DNA from 3 places in the Dyella sp. NPDC103356 genome. Region 3 is predicted to be linked to each of the others. Evidence: predicted binding sites of a transcription regulator. Region 3 holds the regulator's gene; each other region holds the start of a gene.
What was found. Region 3 encodes HrcA, which represses chaperone genes, less so after heat shock. Its sites were predicted from a motif close to TTNGCACTCNNNNNNNNNGAGTGCNAA; they were not measured.
Positions count from the first base shown of each region.

Region 1: a site for HrcA is predicted at 1,891-1,917, ahead of groES (co-chaperone GroES). Genes of this name have one in related genera too.
Region 2: a site for HrcA is predicted at 2,787-2,813, ahead of rpoH (RNA polymerase sigma factor RpoH). Genes of this name have one in related genera too.

Region 1 covers NZ_JBVJLZ010000005.1:427,454-434,140, forward strand. The annotation lists gene pdxR (MocR-like pyridoxine biosynthesis transcription factor PdxR) at 1-334, shown strand, start outside; gene ACZ6WW_RS14370 (TlpA family protein disulfide reductase) at 460-1,458, shown strand; gene cutA (divalent-cation tolerance protein CutA) at 1,471-1,788, opposite strand; gene groES (co-chaperone GroES) at 1,986-2,279, shown strand; gene groL (chaperonin GroEL) at 2,411-4,057, shown strand; gene ACZ6WW_RS14390 (aldehyde dehydrogenase family protein) at 4,671-6,089, opposite strand; gene ACZ6WW_RS14395 (LysR family transcriptional regulator) at 6,186-6,687, shown strand, end outside.
Region 2 covers NZ_JBVJLZ010000003.1:512,289-518,975, forward strand. The annotation lists gene ACZ6WW_RS09125 (sensor histidine kinase) at 1-949, opposite strand, end outside; gene ACZ6WW_RS09130 (response regulator transcription factor) at 1,006-1,686, opposite strand; gene rpoH (RNA polymerase sigma factor RpoH) at 1,899-2,756, opposite strand; gene ACZ6WW_RS09140 (alpha/beta fold hydrolase) at 2,952-3,938, opposite strand; gene ACZ6WW_RS09145 (helix-turn-helix domain-containing protein) at 4,073-4,882, shown strand; gene ung (uracil-DNA glycosylase) at 4,879-5,583, opposite strand; gene ACZ6WW_RS09155 (response regulator) at 5,580-6,422, opposite strand; gene ftsX (permease-like cell division protein FtsX) at 6,561-6,687, opposite strand, start outside.
Region 3 covers NZ_JBVJLZ010000006.1:229,185-235,871, forward strand. The annotation lists gene dnaK (molecular chaperone DnaK) at 1-483, opposite strand, end outside; gene grpE (nucleotide exchange factor GrpE) at 644-1,177, opposite strand; gene hrcA (heat-inducible transcriptional repressor HrcA) at 1,267-2,328, opposite strand; gene recN (DNA repair protein RecN) at 2,501-4,174, shown strand; gene ACZ6WW_RS15510 (response regulator transcription factor) at 4,343-4,978, opposite strand; gene ACZ6WW_RS15515 (MASE1 domain-containing sensor histidine kinase) at 5,044-6,639, shown strand.

The sequences.
Region 1 (6,687 bases), on a different contig from region 3:
TGCCGAGGGGCACCTGGTGCGGCATATCCGCAAGATGCGCAAGATTTATGCGGATCGGCGCGAGCAACTGTTGCTCGCGCTGGAGCGTCATGCCGGCGGCCGGCTCGAAGCCATGCCGGTCGATGCGGGTCTGCACATGGCGGCACGCGCGGCGCCCGATATCGACGTGACGGCGTGGACGCGCAGGGCGGCGGCGGAAGGTATTCGCGTTGAGGACCTGGCGAGGTATGGCGTGGGCGATCACGGCTGGCACGGCATGCCGCTGGGCTTCGGCCTGATCGACGCCACGCGCATTGATAGCGCCATTCATCGGGCTGTGGCGTTGTTGCGTTGAAACATCCTCAAAAAATCCGGTTCCGAAAATCCAAAAGTGGTCCGGTAGTTTTTCCAACAAGTGGCGCTTATCCAGGTGGCCGTGTGGCCCGAGCATTCGCGCTATCCCTCCCGCGATGCCTTCCCATGCGTTATTTCCTGACTCTTTTCCTGTCGCTGTGTTGCCTGACTGCCCATGCCGCCGATAGCGGCCAGCAACGCGCCGAAGCGGTTGGTCAAAGCCTGATCGGTACGCCGGCGCCGGCGATGGTGCTCAAGACCATCGATGGGCAGACCATCGATCTGGGCAAGCTCTACGGCAAAAAAGCGGTCTATTTGAAATTCTGGGCGACCTGGTGCGTACCCTGCCGCGAACAGATGCCGCATCTGCAGCGCACCTATGAAGAAGCCGGTCCGGACATGGCGGTGATCGCCATCGATGTCGGCTTCGATGACAGTGTCGAGGAGGTACGCAAGTACCGACAGCAAGTGGGCCTGAGCATGCCGATCGTGTTCGATGACGGCTCGCTGGGCGAGGCTTTCCATTTGCGTGTCACGCCGCAACACGTGGTGATCGGCCGTGATGGGCGCATTCTTTATGTCGGCCACGAGGCCAACGCCCGGCTCGACGCCGCCTTGCTTGCTGCCCGAACGTCCACGCCTTTACCGGTGGCGCCGCCGAAGACGGCCACCGTGGCCGAGAAACCCATCGGTATGGGCGATAGCGTGCCCGATACGAGCGTGACCACCCTGGCCGGGAAATCCTTTCCGTTGCGCGGTGCCGGCAAGCCCACCGTGCTGGTTTTTCTCTCACCCTGGTGCGAAAGCTATCTGGCCAAGAGCCGCCCGCAACTGTCGCAAAGCTGCCGCAGCATGCGCGAGCAGGTCGAGGCGCTGGCGCATAAGCGGTCGGATCTGCGCTGGCTGGGCGTGGCCTCCGGCCTGTGGGCGGCCAGGGACGATCTGACCGAGTACAAGAAAAACTACAAGGTGGAGATCCCGCTGATGCTCGACGCATCCGGCACGCTTTTCCGTAGCTTTCGTGTGATGCACGTGCCGACCGTGCTGCTGGTCGATGCCCAGGGCCGTGTGACCCGACGCATCGAGGCCACCGACGGCGACCTGGCCGCCGCTCTTCCGCGCTGACCTGACTGGCATTCAGGAAGCATTTGCGGCCACCCAGGCCAGATAGGCCTCGTGGCCGCGCTCGACCGGGACGGCGATCAGCTCGGGCAGATCGTAGGGATGCAGTTCCAATAGCCGCGCCCTGAGCGCCTCAAAGCGGTCGGCCGGGGTCTTGATGAGCAGCAGGGTTTCGCTGTCCCTGGTCACTTTGCCCTCCCAGCGGTAGACCGAGGTGACCCCGGGCAGGCAGTTGACGCAGGCGGCCAGGGACTCCCCGACCAACCGCTCAGCCAGCTGCAGAGCGGTTTCCGGGTCGGGGCAGGTGCAGTAGCAAAGCAGGATCGGGCGCATCCCGTCAGCCTAGCCGGCCTTGAAAGGGCCAGCCAGCTTCCCCATTAGAAGTGCAGGTTCGAGGGACGCGACCTCTTGCGAGGGGCTTCTGCATCGTTAGAATTGGCACTCACCGACGGCGAGTGCTAACAATGCGGTCCCCCGCATCGCGCCCCGTCCCGACTTTTCCCAACCCAATCCATTAGCTGGAGCCATCCATGAGCAAACTGCGTCCGCTGCACGATCGCGTCATCGTCAAGCGCCTGGAAGAGGAGCGTGTCTCCGCCGGCGGCATCGTCATCCCCGACAGCGCCACCGAAAAGCCGACCCGCGGCAAGGTCATCGCTGCCGGTACCGGTCGCATCCTGGAAGACGGCAATGTCCGTCCGATGTCGCTGAAGGAAGGCGACGTGGTGCTGTTCGGCAAGTACGCCGGCCAGGAAATCAAGATCGACGGCGAAGAGCTGGTCTTCCTGAAGGAAGACGACGTTGTTGCGGTGATCGAGGGCTGAGTTCCGTTGGGAGTTGCGGCTTGCCGAGCGCGAACTTAAGAGCGCGCACGCCAGTCGCCTTTGGCTCCTTCTGGTACCGCCTTTGGAACGACAGAACCATTCCTATTCAAAATTTTTGAGGCAAAAATTTTATGGCAGCTAAAGAAGTACGCTTCGGCGAAGACGTCCGCGCGCGCATGCTCAAGGGTGTCAACACCCTGGCCAACGCGGTCAAGGTCACCCTGGGTCCGAAGGGCCGCAACGTCGTGCTCGAGAAGAGCTTCGGCGCACCGACGGTGACCAAGGACGGCGTGTCCGTCGCCAAGGAAATCGAACTGGCCGACAAGTACGAGAACATCGGCGCGCAGATCGTCAAGGAAGCCGCTTCCAAGACGTCCGATGTGGCCGGTGACGGCACCACGACCGCGACCGTGCTGGCGCAGGCGTTCATCCAGGAAGGCCTGAAGGCTGTGGCCGCCGGCATGAACCCGATGGATCTCAAGCGCGGTATCGACCAGGCGGTGACCGCCGCCGTCGCCGAGCTGAAGAAGCTCTCCAACCCGACCGCCGACGACAAGGCGATCGCCCAGGTCGGCACCATCTCGGCCAACTCCGACGCCAACGTCGGCGACATTATCGCCACCGCGATGAAGAAGGTCGGCAAGGAAGGCGTGATCACGGTCGAGGAAGGTTCGGGCCTCGAGAACGAACTCGACGTCGTCGAAGGTATGCAGTTCGACCGCGGTTACCTGTCGCCGTACTTCATCAACAACCAGCAGAGCCAGCAGGTCGAGCTGGACGACCCCTTCATCCTGATCCACGACAAGAAGGTGTCGAACGTTCGCGAACTGCTGCCGGTGCTCGAAGCCGTCGCCAAGGCTGGCAAGCCGCTGCTGATCGTCGCCGAGGAAGTCGAGGGCGAAGCCCTGGCGACCCTCGTCGTCAACACCATCCGCGGTATCGTCAAGGTCGCCGCCGTCAAGGCGCCGGGCTTCGGCGATCGTCGCAAGGCCATCCTGGAAGACATCGCCATCCTGACCAACGGCCAGGTGATCTCCGAGGAAGTTGGCCTGCAGCTTGAGAAGGCCACGATCAACGATCTGGGCCGCGCCAAGCGCGTCGTCATCACCAAGGAAAACACCACCATCATCGACGGTGCCGGCGAAGCCGGGCGCATCCAGTCGCGCATCGGCCAGATCAAGGCGCAGATCGAAGAGACCTCTTCGGACTACGACCGCGAGAAGCTGCAGGAGCGCGTGGCCAAGCTGGCTGGCGGCGTGGCCGTCATCAAGGTGGGCGCGGCGACCGAAGTCGAAATGAAGGAAAAGAAGGCTCGCGTCGAAGACGCCCTGCACGCCACCCGCGCTGCAGTGGAAGAAGGCGTGGTGCCGGGCGGTGGCGTGGCGCTGATCCGCTCGCTCAAGTCGCTCGATGGCCTGAAGGGCGCCAACGCCGATCAGGATCTGGGCATCGCCATCACCCGTCGCGCACTGGAAGCTCCGCTGCGCGCGATCGTGTCGAACGCCGGCGAAGAGCCGTCGGTCGTGCTGAACAAGGTGAAGGAAGGCAACGGTAACTTCGGTTACAACGCTGCCACGGGCGAGTTCGGCGACATGATCGCCTTCGGCATCCTGGACCCGACCAAGGTCACCCGTTCGGCTCTGCAGTTCGCGGCCTCGGTCGCCGGTTCGATCATCACGACCGAAGCGGCCGTGACCGAAGTGCCGAAGAAGGACGAAGGTCATTCGCACGGTGCGCCGGGCGGTGGCATGGGCGGCATGGGTGGTATGGACTTCTAAGTCCTGCGCTTCTGTTGCAGTTGTTTGGAGAAAACCCCGCCTTGTGCGGGGTTTTCTTTTGGATGGCTATTGCTGTACTAGTCAAGCGAGAACGGATGCTTTGGGCGGTTTTCCGCAGCCTCTCCAACTTCGTCATTCCGGCGTAGGCCGGAACCCAGTGGCGTCAGTGTTTGGTTCTTGCCTGTGTGTTCGGGCGACCTGGCCGCTTACGCAGCGGGCGTTTCACTCGCCTGCCGGCGAGCGAGTCACTTTCTCTTTGCTGGCCCACGCTTGCGCGCAGCGCATGCGAACGGCGAAGCCGGCCCGGAGGGCGGAGGACCTTTAGGTCCGGAGTAAAGAGAAAGTAACCCAAGAGAAATGGCCTGTGGATCAAGAGCTCTGAGCAGCATTGAGAGATAAAACCTCTCGGACCGTCTACTCGAATCGACAGGGGACACTTCTGGCGCTTCTGAGGTACGCCGGATTGGTGCGCGAGGCGTCGCGGCGGTGAGGACTTAAAGCGTTCGTCCTCTTACCGTTGCCTACACCCCTTTGTCATTCCGGCGCAGGCCGGAATCTATTCTTCAGTGTTTCCGTTTGAGAAATCTTGTCTGAAAAACGAAGGCCAATCATCTCACTCTCCGACAATCGCCTTCGCTTCAAGAAACGACTCCAGCCCAAACACACCGCCTTCGCGCCCGACCCCAGACGCCTTATATCCGCCAAACGGCGCAAGCGCCTCATGTTGAAGGCTGTTGATCTTCACCCCGCCGACAAGCAGCCGCGAAGCGACGGCATGTGCGCGTTCGCTGTTCGTCGAGAACACATAAGCCTGCAACCCATACGGCGAATCGTTGGCGATCTCAATGGCCTCCTCGTCGTCGCGATAGGTGATGATGCTGAGTACAGGCCCAAAAATTTCTTCTTGAGCGATCGTCATATCGTTGCTTACGCCGGCAAAGACAGTCGGTCGAACGAAGTAGCCACGCTCGATGCCCTCCGGCCGGCCTTGGCCGCCCGCAATCAATGTGGCACCTTCGTCGTTGCCGATGCGGATGTATCGCTGCACGCGCTCGTATTGCGCGGCGCTGATCATCGGCCCGATCGTCGTCTGCGGATTGCGTGGGTCGCCGACCTTGATGCCGGCGATGGCCTGTTGAGTCAAAGCAATCACTTCATCCAGTCGCGAAGCCGGAACAAGAATGCGCGTTCCCGCCACGCAAGCCTGCCCACTGTTTTGCAGCCCGGCCTGGATGGCCAGCGGTACGGCATGGGGAAAATCGGCGTCGTCGAGAATGATCGACGGCGATTTGCCGGTCAGCGCCAGGCTGACACGCTTCATGCTGTCGACGGCGGCGCGTGCGATCGCCTTACCGGTCTGTGTTGAACCGGTGAAGGAAATCTTGGCGACACCCGGGTGCGTGCTGAGTGTCGTGCCTACCGGGTCGCCCCGGCCGATCACGATATTGACGATGCCGGGCGGAAGGTCGGCAGCGTGGACTGCTTCGGCAACCGCCTGTGCCTGGATCGCACCCAGCTCGCTGGGCTTGATCACCACTGCGCAGCCGGCGGCGATAGCGTAGGCGAGCTTGCTGCAGATCGAGCCGGCGACGCTGTTCCACGGCGTGATCAGTGCCGACACGCCGACGGATTCCATCGTCACACTGGCTGCGCCCATCTGCCGAGTCAATGGATAAGCCGCCAGCGTTTCGGCGGCATGGCCGAAACACGCCGCCGCGTATTCGCTGGCCCATGTGGCGCGCTGCGGTGGCGCGCCGTATTCGTCGACCGTGGCTTCGCGGATCGCCGGCACATGTTTATGTACGGCTTCTTCCAGCCGACGAAGCATGGCGATGCGTTCCTGTTTGCTGCTGCGCGAGAAAGCGTGCTGTGCCTTGTTCGCCGCCTCGATAGCCAACCGTACGTCGTCCTGGCCGGCGAGCCGCAAGCGACCGATGATCGCCTCGGTACTTGGATTGACGATGTCCATCGTCTCGACGCCAAGCGTTTGCACGAAGCGGCCGTCGATATAGGAATGTTCCAACATGCGCATAGAGCCTCCAGGGCTGTGGTTGCCCTGAAGTATGGTGGCGCACATTGGCCTGAAAAATAGCTAGAATCGGGACAAGTCATCCCGGAAATCGAATCAATGTACAAGTCGGGGCTCACCGAACTGGACGCGATTCTTGCGGTAGCGCGTCGGGGCAGCTTCAAGGCAGCCGCCGATGAGTTGGAGATGTCGACCACCGCACTGAGTAATGCGGTGGCAGGCATGGAAAAGCGCCTTGGCGTGAGGCTGTTCCACCGCACGACGCGCAGCGTGGCATTGACCGAGACGGGCGAGCAATTCGTTGCACAGGTCGCGCCCGCGTTGTCGGATATCCATCAGGCCATGGCCAACGCGAGCAGCCGCCAGCAGAGCATGTCGGGCAGCTTGCGCATCAATACTTCGCTTGGCGCCGCACGACGCATATTTCAGCCGATTCTTGGTGAGTACGTGCGGCGCTATCCGGCTGTCAGTGTCGATGTGATAACCAATGGGCGGTTGGTCGACGTGGTCGGCGAGGGTTTCGATGCGGGCATTCGCGTGGCTGACCTGGTGCCGCGCGACATGATTGCGGTGCCGATAGGTCTGCCGTTCCGCATGAAGG
Region 2 (6,687 bases), on a different contig from region 3:
TGAGCACATCGGCAAGATCGACTTCGGCAAAGCAGGCGCAACGATTGCGGTCTTCCAGTTCCGACACGCGCAACAATGCCCGGAACCGCCCGAGCAACTCGTCGACATCGGTGACGCATGCATCGAGCAGCGTTACCTGCGGCTGATCGGACAACTGCTGCTGTGCGCGATACAGCCGTGCGCGCAAGCGCGTCAAAGGCGTGCGCAGATCATGCGCGATGTTGTCGCACACGCCTTTGACTTCGTTCATCAGACGCTCGATTTCGTCGAGCATGGTGTTGACGATGCCCGCCAGCAGATCAAGTTCGTCGCCGCGCCGGCTCACCGGCAAACGCTTGGTGAGATCGCCTTCGCGAATAGGGTCGGTCGCCTGCTGCAAGACACGAATGCGCCTGGCCGGGCCACGCCGCAATAGAAAACCGCCGAGCAGGCCGGGGATGATCGTAAGCGAGACGCCCCATAACAGCGCACGCCACACGATCGCACCCAGCCCGTCGAGCGTGCTGGTGTCCTTGGCAATCACCAGCACGCGCCCATCCGGCAGGCGCGACGCAACAGCGCGTGCGCGCACTTCGCCATCGGCATGAAACGGTCGCGGTACACCGCCCGCCAGCAGGCGCGGCTGGCCATCGGCAATGATCCCGGCGGGCAAGTGGCGGATATTGCCTGCGAGCACGCGGCCGGAGGCATCGAACAACCCGACCGACATCACGCCATGAGGATCGATCAGGCCGGCGGCATCCACGGTTGCCGGCAGGCGCGCCGAATCGGTGGTCGCCAGGTAGCCCATGCGCTGCACGATGATCTGGTCGATCACGTTGTTGAGGTAACGCGTGGTCTCCCACTGGATCACACCCACCAGGATCAGGCCCCACGCGGCAAAGAGCGCCCCGTAGACGAGAATCAGGCGCGAGGTGGCCGAGCGCCAGGCATTGGGATGAGCGTTCATGGTGATCCGACCCGGCGCAGCTGCTGCGCCCTCAGGAATATAAGGAAATCATACAGCTACCGCGTTGGCGCCAGCATATAGCCGGTGCCGCGCACCGTGCGGATCAGGTGCGGCTGGCCGGCGCTATCGATCTTGCGCCGCAACCGGCCGATATGGACATCGATGACATTGGTGCCGGGATCGAAATGAAACCCCCACACCGCCTCGAAAATCATCGTACGGGTGACCACCTGACCGGAGTTGCGCATCAGAAACTCCAGCAGTCGAAATTCGGTCGGCAGCAGATTCAACAACTGGCCGTTGCGGTGCGCCACATGCCGCACCAGATCCAGTTCGAGATCGGCCACGCGCAGGCGGTTGCCGCCTTCGGCACTCTGGCGCCGACGCAGCAGCACTTCGGCACGCGCGGACATCTCGTCGGGCGCGAACGGCTTGGTCAGGTAGTCGTCGCCGCCGGCTCGCAGGCCACGCACGCGTTCGTCCACGTCGCTCAACGCGCTGATCATCAGCACCGGCGTATCGACCTGGGCGCGACGCAGCGCCGCCACCACGTCGATGCCATCCATCCCCGGCAACATGCGGTCCAGGGTGATCAGGTCATAGCTGCCTTCCAGCGCTCGATCCAACCCATGGCGACCATCGGCCACCCAGTCGGCCACCATGCCGTGCACGCTCAACTCCGCCACGATCTCGCGAGCGGTGACTTCGTCGTCTTCGATGACCAGGACTTGGGGCATGGGTGGGGAGTCCGGCCGCTTTGCGGCCTGTCAATGGTCAATAGTCAATGGGAAAAGCAAGCACAACCTGAGCTGGCAGCTCTTTCCATTTACCGTTTACAGATCACGCAGTGATCGGACTGAGGCCGCGTAGCGGCCGGCCCATTCACCGCGCCAAATGCAAACGGCCCCACAAAGGAGGCCGTTCACTTGAAGCGCAAAGCAGCGCCATCTTACGCAGCAAACAACCCGCGCATTTTCTTCATCGCGTTCGCCTCGACCTGACGGATACGCTCGGCAGAAACACCATACTCGTCGGCCAGATCCTGCAACGTTGCCTTATCGTCGTTCAACCAACGACGCTGGATGATGTCGCGCGAACGCTGATCGAGCTTTTGCAGCGCCTCGGACAGCGTTTCCAGCTGGTTGTCGGCGTGATCTGCATCGGAGACGTTGTCGTACGGGTCGGCGCCATCGTCGATCAGGAATGCTTCCGGTGCCGGCTTGGCATCGTCGTCGGCATCGGCCGGCGCTTCGAAACCGATATCACGGCCGGACAGACGCGATTCCATCTCGCGGACAGTCGCCTCGGGAACGCCAAGATCCTTGGCGACCACGCGCACTTCCTCGGCATTCATCCAACCCAGGCGCTTCTTGCTCTTGCGCAGATTGAAGAACAGCTTGCGCTGCGCCTTGGTCGTAGCGACCTTGACGATGCGCCAGTTACGCAAGATGAACTCGTGCATTTCGGCGCGAATCCAGTGCACGGCAAAGCTGACCAGACGCACGCCCTGGTCCGGGTCGAAACGCTTGACCGCCTTCATCAGGCCGATATTGCCTTCCTGGATCAGGTCGGACAGCTGCAAACCATAACCGTTGTAACCGCGGGCGACGTGCACCACGAAACGCAGGTGCGACATCACCAGCTTCTTGGCGGAGTCGAGGTCATTGTCGTCGTTGAATCGACGCGACAGCGCCTGCTCCTCGTCCTGGCTGAGCACCGGGATACGGTGGACCGCCGAGATATACGCATCCAAGCTGCCTACTACACTGGGTACCGGCAGAGAGGCGGTCGCCAAAGCTTGTGACATGAGGAACCTCCAGAAAACTTGGGGAACAACTTAGCACTCTGCTTCTATGAGTGCTAACGGGTCGAAATGGTTCAATCCCAGCCCGGCCTCGCTTTACTATACCGAATCGTACAGGAATGCCGCTGGCTTGTCCAGTGGCACCCCGCAACGCAACAACGGCCTTCGCGATATTAAAAATATCTTAAAATCAATTCCTTAGCGGACACCCCAGAGCTTTTTTGCCTCCTCGGCAATGAGTTCCGGGTATTCCTCGGGGAAGAACAGCTTCGCGCCCTTTACCTTTCGTACGCCATGGGACAGAGGTAACACCTGGTCGAGGTAATCCGGACTCTTAGGGGAAAAGATCGTGTCGCCGGTTCCCCAGACGATCCTCACGGGACGGCGGAACTGACGCAGCGAGGCTTCGATGCCGGCCAGCGGATTGGGAAACAGGCCCAGCGCATAGGCATTGGTCAGCGCCATACGTTCGGGCGTGGCGACCAGCGGGCGCATATACATGTCGATGGCGTCATCCGTCGGGTGCCCCGGAAAGGTGTAGCAGGCGCCGCCCAAGCCAGTAGGGCTGTGAACCAGCGAATGATCGTCGACCTGCTTGACGAAGAAATCCCTGGCGAATGTCCCCTTGCGCGCCGACTCGATGACAGGCATGACACCCGGCGGCGGACTGTCGTTCTCAACGTCGCAATTGGTCAGCAGCACGCTGCGAACGCGGTCGGGGTGGCGCACCATGAACAACTGAGCCACCGCACCGCCACTATCGTTGGCGACCAGGTCCACCGTGCCGACGCCCAGCGCGTCCAGAAACTCGATGAGCATGTCCACCTGGCTCGCCGGGGTCACCGACTTGCCCTGCGTCACCTCGGTATAGCCAAGGCCCATCGAGTCAGGCGCCAAACAGCGCCGATGGGCAGCCAGCCGCGGTAGCACGCCACGCCATTGATAGCTGTTGAGCGGAAACCCGTGCAGGAATAAAGCAGCCGGCCCGCTGCCCTGTTCCACATAGGCGGTACGGCCAAGCGAGGTGGCAACGAACCGGCGCATCCGGGTGTAGTCCGCCACACCGAGATCGCCTACCTTCCCGTCCCTGACCGTACCAGCCTGCGCCAGACGGCCCAGCCCGCCCGCCAAGGCACTTGCCGCCAGCACGCCGCCCGTCAACTGAAGAAATGCTCTGCGATGCATATTCGAACCTCGCCGATGAAGTGAGGCGCATCTTTCGTCGGCGCGGAACATCCCCGCAATGACCTGTCAGGTCATGGGCGCGCGCAGGCCGGCCGACCTATGATCCGCTTCGGATCATCCAGGGAACCGCCCGTATGTCGTCCACCCACGTCACGCCCGTCGGATCGCTGCTGCGCGAATGGCGCACGACCCGGCGCATGAGCCAGCTCGATCTCGCACTGACAGCGGAGATCTCGGCCCGGCATCTCAGTTGCCTGGAAACGGGCAAGGCGCAGCCCAGCCGCGAGATGGTCATCCGGCTCGCCGACACGCTCGGCGTGCCGTTGCGCGAACGCAACACCTGGCTGGTTGCCGCCGGCTACGCGCCGTTCTATCCCGAGCGTCAACTGGCCGCGCCGGAGCTCGCCCAGGTGCGCCACGCGATCGAATGCATCCTCGAACAACAGGAACCCTACCCGGCCTTCGTGCTCAATCGCCACTGGGAGGTGTTGATGGCCAACGGCGCCGCCGCGCGCATCAACCGCTTCGTCATGCGCGGACGCGAAAGCAGCCACACCAACATGCTGCGCCAGATCTTCGATCCGAACGACTTCCGCTCGGTGATCGTCAACTGGGAAGAGATTGCCAGCGAACTACTGCGCCACCTGCATAACGAAGTGGCCTCGTCGCCTTCGGACCAGCAAGCGCGCGCTTTGCTGGACGAGATACTGGCCTATCCGGATGTGCCCGTGTCCTGGCGACAACTGTCGACAGAGAAAATCCCTTCACCGCTGATGACCACGGTTCTGCAGCGCGACGATCAACGGCTGAGCTTCTTCTCGACCATCACTACGTTCGGCACGCCGCGCGACGTGACGCTCGACGATCTGCATATCGAGTCGTGCTTTCCCGTCGACGAAGAAACAGCGGCGTTCTGCCAGATGTTGAAGCGCAAGGATCCTTAGACAGTCAACTCGCTGCGCATGGGCAACGACCAATCGACCGGCGACTGCCCATGTTCGGTCAGGTACTGATTGGCGGCCGAGAAATGACCGCAACCGAGAAACCCGCGATGCGCGGACAGCGGCGAGGGATGCACCGATTTCAGGACACGATGCTTGCGCGTGTCGATCAACTGACCCTTCTTCTGCGCATACGATCCCCACAGCATGAACACGATGCCCTCGCGTTCGCGATTAAGCGCGTCGATCGCGGCATCGGTAAAACCTTCCCAGCCCTTGCCTTGGTGTGCATTGGCCATGCCACGCTCCACCGTCAACACGGCGTTGAGCAGCAGCACGCCACGATCCGCCCAAGGCGTCAGGCAACCGTGATCGGGCGGGGCGATACCCAGATCACGCTGGATCTCCTTGAAGATGTTCTGCAGCGAAGGCGGCGTCTGCACGCCGGGGCGTACCGAGAAACACAGACCGTGCGCCTGATTCGGGCCGTGATAGGGATCCTGCCCGAGAATCACCACGCGCACCGCATCGAACGGCGTGTGATCGAAGGCCGCGAAAATATCCGGACCGGGCGGATAGATCACCTTGCCGGCCTGCTTCTCGGCGCGCAGAAATGCGGAGAGCGCCTGCATCTCCGGACGCTCGAGATAATCGCCGATACGTGCCTTCCACGAAGGCTCCAGCTTCACTCGTTCGTTGCTCATGCGGTAGCGCTGCGCTCGCGCAGATGACGGGCAACACGTAACTGGAACAGCAACTTGGTAATCAACAACTTTTCCTCGATCGGTTTCTCGACCAGATCGTTGGCGCCCGCTCTCAGCAAGGCTGCCTGATTGGCCGGGTTTTCGTCGCCTGTCATCACCAGCACCGGCAACGAGCCTTTGCTGTAACCGTAATCGCGACGTATGCGATCGAGCAAGTCGCCGCCGGTCAGCTCGCCTTTGAGGCTGACGTCGGTCAAGACGATATCCGCGCCGACAATGCCTTGCGCACGCGCCGTTTCCAGCATGGCTAGCGCATCTTCAGCACTGATCACATGGCGCACGGTGAGGCCGTATTTCTCCAGCATCCGACGCGTCGCCAACGCGACCACGCGGCTGTCCTCAACGTAAAGCACCTCGCCGTCGGCCATGCTTTCGGGCCGCACATAGCCGCGAATGAATTCGCCCAGCGCCTGGAAGCCCAGCGATTTGTCGAAGTAGTCGGTGACGTGCTCGCCGAGCGTGCGCCGATGCAGGCGATCGTCGACGTCGCCGGAAACGACCACGATGGGAATGTAGATCTGCGGCGCGAACTCCCGCACATAACGCGCCAGCTCCAGGCCATCCATATCGGGCAGCCGCAGCGACACGGTAATGAAATCGAACACGCCGCTTTCGAGCAGCTTGTGTGCTTCGGCGCCGGTACCGCAGCCGACCACGTCGGCTCCGGGCAACTCGGCATTGAGCACGCGCGTGATCAACTGCCGCACGACCTTGGAACCGTCCACCACCAATACACGCGGTGCCGCACTAACGACACGATTACTGAAACTTGCACTCATCCGCAGCCCGCCCATCGGAAACGCGACGCTTGAAGAATCCCGGGCAAACACCCCCGTGCGCCCGTCGAGACATGCATCTTGCCTTGTTCCGCGCCCGGATGCCTGCGACCTGAGTCGCCGCCCGGCCCATCCGGGCTGTTACACGGCCTTACGTAACTGCCACGCGCTCATCAGGCGCGCACCCAGCCAACCCAACACGGCCGCGCCCACCGGCACCGCCGCCAGCAGCCACCAGGGCAGCCCGCCGACCTGTAGTTTGCCGTCA
Region 3 (6,687 bases):
AATGCGGCCGGCGTCCTTGGTCGCCTGGCGCTGGCTGTCGTTGAAGTAGGCCGGCACGGTGATGACCGCTTCGGTCACCGTCTCGCCGAGATAGTCTTCGGCGGTCTTCTTCATCTTCGCCAGCACCTTGGCGGAGATTTCCTGCGGCGCCATCTTCTTGCCGTCGGCAGTCTGCACCCAGGCGTCGCCATTCTCATGCGCGACGATGCCGTACGGCACGATGTGCAGGTCTTTCTGTACTTCCGCGTCGGTGAACTTGCGGCCGATCAGGCGCTTCACCGCGTAGAAGGTGTTCTTCGGGTTGGTCACGCCCTGGCGCTTGGCCGGCGCACCCACCAGGACTTCGCCGTCCTTGGTAAAGGCGACGATGGACGGCGTCGTGCGATCGCCTTCCGAATTCTCGATGACCCGGGTGGTGCTGCCATCCATGACGGATACGCAGGAATTGGTCGTGCCCAGATCGATACCAATGATCTTGCCCATATGCTCTGACTCCAAAAATTTCTAAGCGGCCCCCGCGGCCGCGACTGGTTTCTAAGTGGGGCTTGGCCTTGGCGATTCAATCGCGTCAAGATTTCCGAACCCCGGGTTCGTCGCTACCGTCACCGGTGATTCAGGTGCCGGCCGCGCCGTGTGTGCTCGATCAATCCTTGGCGACGGCGACCAGCGCCGGGCGCAACAAGCGATCGTTCAGCACATAGCCTTTCTGCAACACACTCACCACGGTACCCGGCGCCTGCTCAGGCGCTTCGACCATGCTCACCGCGTGATGGCGCTCCGGATCCAGCGGCTGGCCGAGCGGATCGACCGGCACCAGACCGTTGTTCTGCGCAATGCGCAGCAGTTCCTTCAGGGTGAGATTGATGCCTTCGCGAACGGTAGCGATATCGCCGCTTTCCACCGCCAAGCCGCGCTCCAGACCGTCGTAGATCGGCAGCAGCTCGTTGAGCAATTTTTCGTTGGCAAAGCGGCGCGCCTGATCCAGATCGCGCTGCAAACGACGACGCTGATTTTCCAGCTCCGCACGCTCGCGCAATACACCATCGCGCAATTCCGCATTGCCTGCTTCCAATTCAGCGACACGCTGTTTCAGTGCGTCGAGATCGGCCTGCATGGCTTCACTCGCCGCGGTGGCTTCCGGCGTATTTTCCGGCGCCTGCGAATCGTTGTTCTGCATGAAAAACTCCAAGCCTCATCCAGGGCCGGCATGATTTTGCATACCGACCAGTAAACTTAATGCGGGTGAATCCCGCCTCCCAAACGGCTTTATGAGGCCGTTGCCGCCCGATTCAAGGCATCGCTGAGCAGCCCGGCCGTGGCTTGTACCACAGGGATGACCCTTTCGTACGCCATTCGGGTCGGACCGATCACACCGACCGCCCCAAGCACACGCCCTTGCGCCCCATAACTGGCGGTAACGACGCTGCAACCGTCCAGCGCCGTAAAGCCCGATTCCTCGCCGATAAACAGCCGGACACCCGGCGCCCTGGCGCACACTTCCATCAGTTGAAGCAGCTCGTTCTTCTTCTGAAAGGCCTCGAAAAGCTCGCGCAGGCGATCGAGATTGGCCAGCTCCGAATAGGACATCAGATTGGTCTGGCCACTGACCAGCACATCATCGCCTTCGCTATGTGGCGCAAACGAGGCGGCGGCCAGTTCCACCGTGCTGGACAACAGACGGTTGAGCTCGCTGCTGGCCTCTTTGAGCTCGCGCAGCAGATGCGTGCGGATATCGTCCACGCGCAAGCCGGCGAAATGGGTATTGAGGTAATTGGCTGCCTGCTCCAGCTCCCGAGCATCGAGCTGCTTGGCCAGGCGCACGATACGGTTCTGCACCTGGTTGTCGGAGAACACCAGGATCACCAGCACCTGGTTGTCGGGCAAGGGCACGAAGTCGATATGGCGCAGCGGGAAATCGGCCTGGCGCGGCACGGTGACCACACCGGCGAACTGGGTCATCGCCGACAGCAGCGTGGAGACATTACCGAGCAGATCGCGCGTGGTCGTCGGGCCGGGCGGCAATTCGCGGCGCAGGCGCGCCATATCTTCGCGCGGCAGCGGTTGCAACTCGATCAGGCTATCGACGAACAGCCGCAGCCCGCGGGGCGTCGGCACACGCCCCGCCGAGGTGTGCGGCGACACCACCAGGCCGGCTTCTTCCAGGTCGGCCATGATGTTGCGGATGGTGGCCGGGCTGACATCCAGGCCCGAGGAGCGCGATAGCGTGCGCGAGCCCACTGGCTCGCCATCGACCAGATACTGCGCAATCAGCGTGCGCAGCAAGCTGCGGGCGCGGGCATCTAATTCATGGCCGAAGAGTTGGGGCATGCGCTGCTGTGGCAATCCGTGAGACAGAGAAGAAATAAGGTGTGCGGGGGAAGAATGCAAGGAAGTCAGGCTTCGACCTCCTGGCCGACCCAGGCCGGGTCACCCTGGACGACCTGCTTACCGCCCCATCCATCAATCCGTACAATCCACCGACTCACTGATACAGCGCGCCATGCTCACCTCCCTCTATGTTCGCCATTTTGCGGTTGTCGAAGAAGCCGAGATCGCCTTCGGGCCGGGCCTGACCGTGGTCAGCGGTGAGACCGGCGCCGGCAAGTCGCTGCTGGTGGACGCCTTGATGCTGCTCGCCGGCAGCCGCGCCGATAGCGGCATGGTGCGTGCCGGCAGCGACCGCGCCGAGCTGGCCGCCGAGTTCGACCTGGCCGAGCTGCCCGACGCACGCGCCTGGCTGGCACAAGAGGAGTTGGACGAAGAAGGCACCTGCCAGCTGCGCCGCGTGATCCGCGCCGAGGGCAGTTCGCGCGCCTGGATCAACGGCCGCCCGGCCAACGCCAGCCAGCTCAGCGAGCTGGCCTCGATGCTGGTGGAAATCCATGGTCAGCACGAGCACCAGGCGCTGCTGTCGCGCAGCCATCAGCTGGCGCTGCTCGATGCCTACGCCGGCCACGATGAGCTGCTTGCCCAGGTCCGTGAGGCTGCCCAGCAATGGCGCGCCGTGCAGGCACGCATGCAGTCGTTGAGCGGCGGCGACGATCGCGATCAGCGCATCGAGCTGCTGCGGCACGAAGTGGGCGAACTGGAAAAATGGGCCTTGCCCGCCAGCGAAATGGCCGAACTGGAAGCCAGCCACAAGCGCCTGGCCAATGCCGGTCGCCTGGCCGAAGGCGCATCCGGCGTCAGCGAGATGCTCGACGGCGACAGCGAGCTGTCGCTACGCCGTGGGCTGGCCCGTGCGCAGGCCGAGCTGATCAAGCTCGCCGCGCTGGACGACAAACTTCAGCCGCTGCTGGAGCTGCTCGATAACGCCAGCATCGAGCTGAGCGAAGCTGCCGATGGCCTGGGCCGCTATGCGCTGGATGTCGACCTCGATCCCGAGCGCTACAACGAGGTGGACACGCATCTCACCCGTCTGCATGAGCTTTCCCGGCGGCATCGCCTGCCGGTGGCCGAGCTGCACGAAAAGGCGGCCTCGCTTGGCGAGGAGCTGGCACAGCTCGAAGGTGCCGGTGAAGCGCTGGAGCAGCTCGATCGCCAGCGTGAGAAGCACCAACGCGACTACCTCAAGGCCGCCGGCACATTGAGCCAGGCGCGCACCGATGCCGCCACTCGGCTCGGCCAGGAAGTAAGCGTACTGATGGGCGAGCTGGGCATGGCCGGCGGCCGCCTGGTGGTGGAGCTGGAGTCCACCGGAAATGGCGAGCCCGACGCACAGGGCCAGGAGCGCTGCGAGCTGCTGGTCAGCGCCAACCCGGGCCAGCCCCCGCGCGCGCTGCGCAAGGTCGCCTCCGGTGGTGAGCTGGCCCGTATCAGCCTGGCTATCGAAGTGGCGACGCTGGGCAAGGACACCGTGGGCAGCATGGTTTTCGACGAGGTCGATACCGGCATCGGCGGCGCCGTGGCCGAAGTGGTCGGCCAGAAACTGCGCGCCCTGGGCGGTCAGCGCCAGGTGCTGTGCGTCACCCATCTGCCGCAGGTCGCCGCGCAAGGTCATGCGCATCTGCGCGTGTCGAAACACAGCGATGGCGAGAGCACGCAGACGCGTATCGACAAGCTCGATGCTGGTGGACGCCGTGATGAGCTGGCACGCATGTTGGGTGGTGTGGAGATCACCAAGGAAACGCGGGCGCATGCCAAGCAGATGTTGGAGCGGGCGCAGACGGCCTAAAGGGATTCTCGAAAAACCTCAGTTTCCATCGTCGCCCCGGCGAACGCCGGGGCCCAGCGTCTTGCGCACGTTGAGGTGTAAGGCACTGGGTCCCGGCTTTCACCGGGACGACGGATAGGAAAGGTTTTTAGAGGCTCCCAGAAGTCGCCCGCAAAGACCCACATCGGCTCAATTGCGCCGCGGCAACAATCCCCGTTCGCTCGCCATCCGATAAAGATCCAGTTCCGACCCGGCTCCAAGCTTCCCCATCAAACTGGCACGGTGGATATAGATCGTCTTCTGTCCAATGCCCAATTCCGCCGCCACCTGCTTGGGCGCACGCCCGGCCGCCAGCAACAGAAACACTTCGCGCTCGCGCGCGGTCAGGCGATTGATCGGGTCGAGCGCTTCGGACGGACGATCGGCGCGGCGCTGGCGCAGGTCGGAGCTCAGGAAGGTCTCGCCCTGCATCACCGCACGCAGGCCGGCTACCAGTTCTTCCGGCGCCACGCCCTTGGTCACGTAACCACTCGCACCGCGGCGCAACGCTTCGGACACATAGGGTTCGCCGTCGTGCATGCTAAGCACCACGATGCGCGTATCGTGGGCGACGCTAAGCAGGTGTTCGATCAGGGGCAGCCCGCTTCCATCGGGCAGCGACAAATCCAGCGCCACCAGGTCCGGGCGCTTCTGCCCTACCGCTTCGACGGCATCGTCGGCGCTCCGGCATTCGGCCACGACCTCGAGATCCGGCTCCATCTCGATGAGCCGTTTGAAACCTTCCCGGACAATGGCGTGGTCGTCGACCAGAACGATGCTGTACATACGGCAATGTATAGCACGCCGCGTCGGCCTCGCACGCGCCTGCCCGACATGTAACATCGCGCCCCATGGCATCCAAATCCCTATCCTTCCCCGGCGCCGGCCTGCTGCTTGGCCTGTGCTATTTCGTGTTGTGGGCCTTTCTGTGGCCTACCGAGCAACCGTACTGGATGCTGCCGTACGGCTTGCGCTTCGGCGCCCTGCTGCTGACCCCGATGCGTTACTGGCCCTGGCTGCTCGTCGCCGAGCTGGCGGCGACCGGCATCATCACCGAAGCGACCCACATGCCGATGGGCTGGTATGGCTTTGTGGTCGGCGAGCTGCCGGAGCCGTTTATCGTGGCCATCTGCATGTGGCTGATGCGTCGCGCCAACCTGCACGCCAGCCTGCGCGACCCCGAAGACGTCTCGCGCCTGCTGTTGTCGGCGGCCTTCACGGTCGCCACCACCACGGCCGCCGACGGCGCGCTGCTGGCGATGGTCCATGCTGCGCCATCGTCGGACATGCTGATGCAGGCGCTGGGACAGGACCTGCTCGGCAACTACGTCGGCATCCTGCTGGTGGTGCCGCTGATGATCATGCTGGCCCGCGCGCACTTGAGTCGCCGCGCCACCGCGCGCCTGACCATGGATGGCTTGCTGGTGATGCTGCCGGCCATGGCGATCCTGCTGGTGCTGTCCGCCCACGCGCCACCGCAACCGCAGTTCGCCCGCGTGCTGTCGCTGGCGCCGGTGCTGTTCTTTGCGTTCCGCCACGGCTGGCGCGGTGCGAGCATGGCGATGCTGATTTCCAGCCTGGGCATGACGATCGTGGACCGCCTCGCAGGACATGGCACCTCCAATGCCTCCGCACAGCTTTTCCTGGCGGTGGCCGGCACCGGCGCATTGATGCTCGGCTCGGCCACCGATGCATTACGACGCAGCAGCGAGCGCGTGGCCGAACAGAACGTCTATCTGGCCGCGGTCAACCGCCGGCTCGATCACCTCGCCCGCCAACTGCGCGACGCCGCACGCGGCAACCTGCAGGCGGAAGAAAATCAGCGGCGCCATATGGCTGCCGAACTGCATGACGAACTGGGCCAGAACCTCACCGCGATCCAGACCCATCTGAAGCTCGCGCAATCGCGCCTTGCGCAGGTCGGCATGGAAGACGTCGGTAACTCGATCAATATGATCCTCGGTCATATGCGCCGTGCACTGCATCGCCTGCTCGATGATTTGCGTCCCGCCGTACTCGACGAGTTCGGCTTGTTGCGCGCGCTGGACGAAGGCCCCATCCGAGACCTGTTGACCACGGCCGGCATCACCTACGCCACCGAGTTGCACGGCGATCCGCGGCTGCTGGACGAAGACACCCGCACGGCGATTTATCGCCTGGTGCAGGAAAGCGCCACCAACGCGGTGAAGCACGCCCAGGCGGGGCATTTTCAGCTGCGCTTGCGCATCGGTGAGCGCCAGGGAACGGCGCTCGCGCTACTGGATATTCGAGACGATGGCGTGGGCCTGCCAAGTCGCATGCCGCGTGGCGGACGCGGCCTGCAAGGCATGCGCGACCGAGTCACATCATTAGGTGGGCTATTCCGTCTGCGACCTGAGTCACAAGGCGTGCACCTTCGCATCCTGCTGCGCAGCAACAACTCGCCTTCCGACAGCCACCGGCTGTAAATCTATAACTAGGAAATTTTCCAATACCGCTCTTGTGAAGGCTTCGTT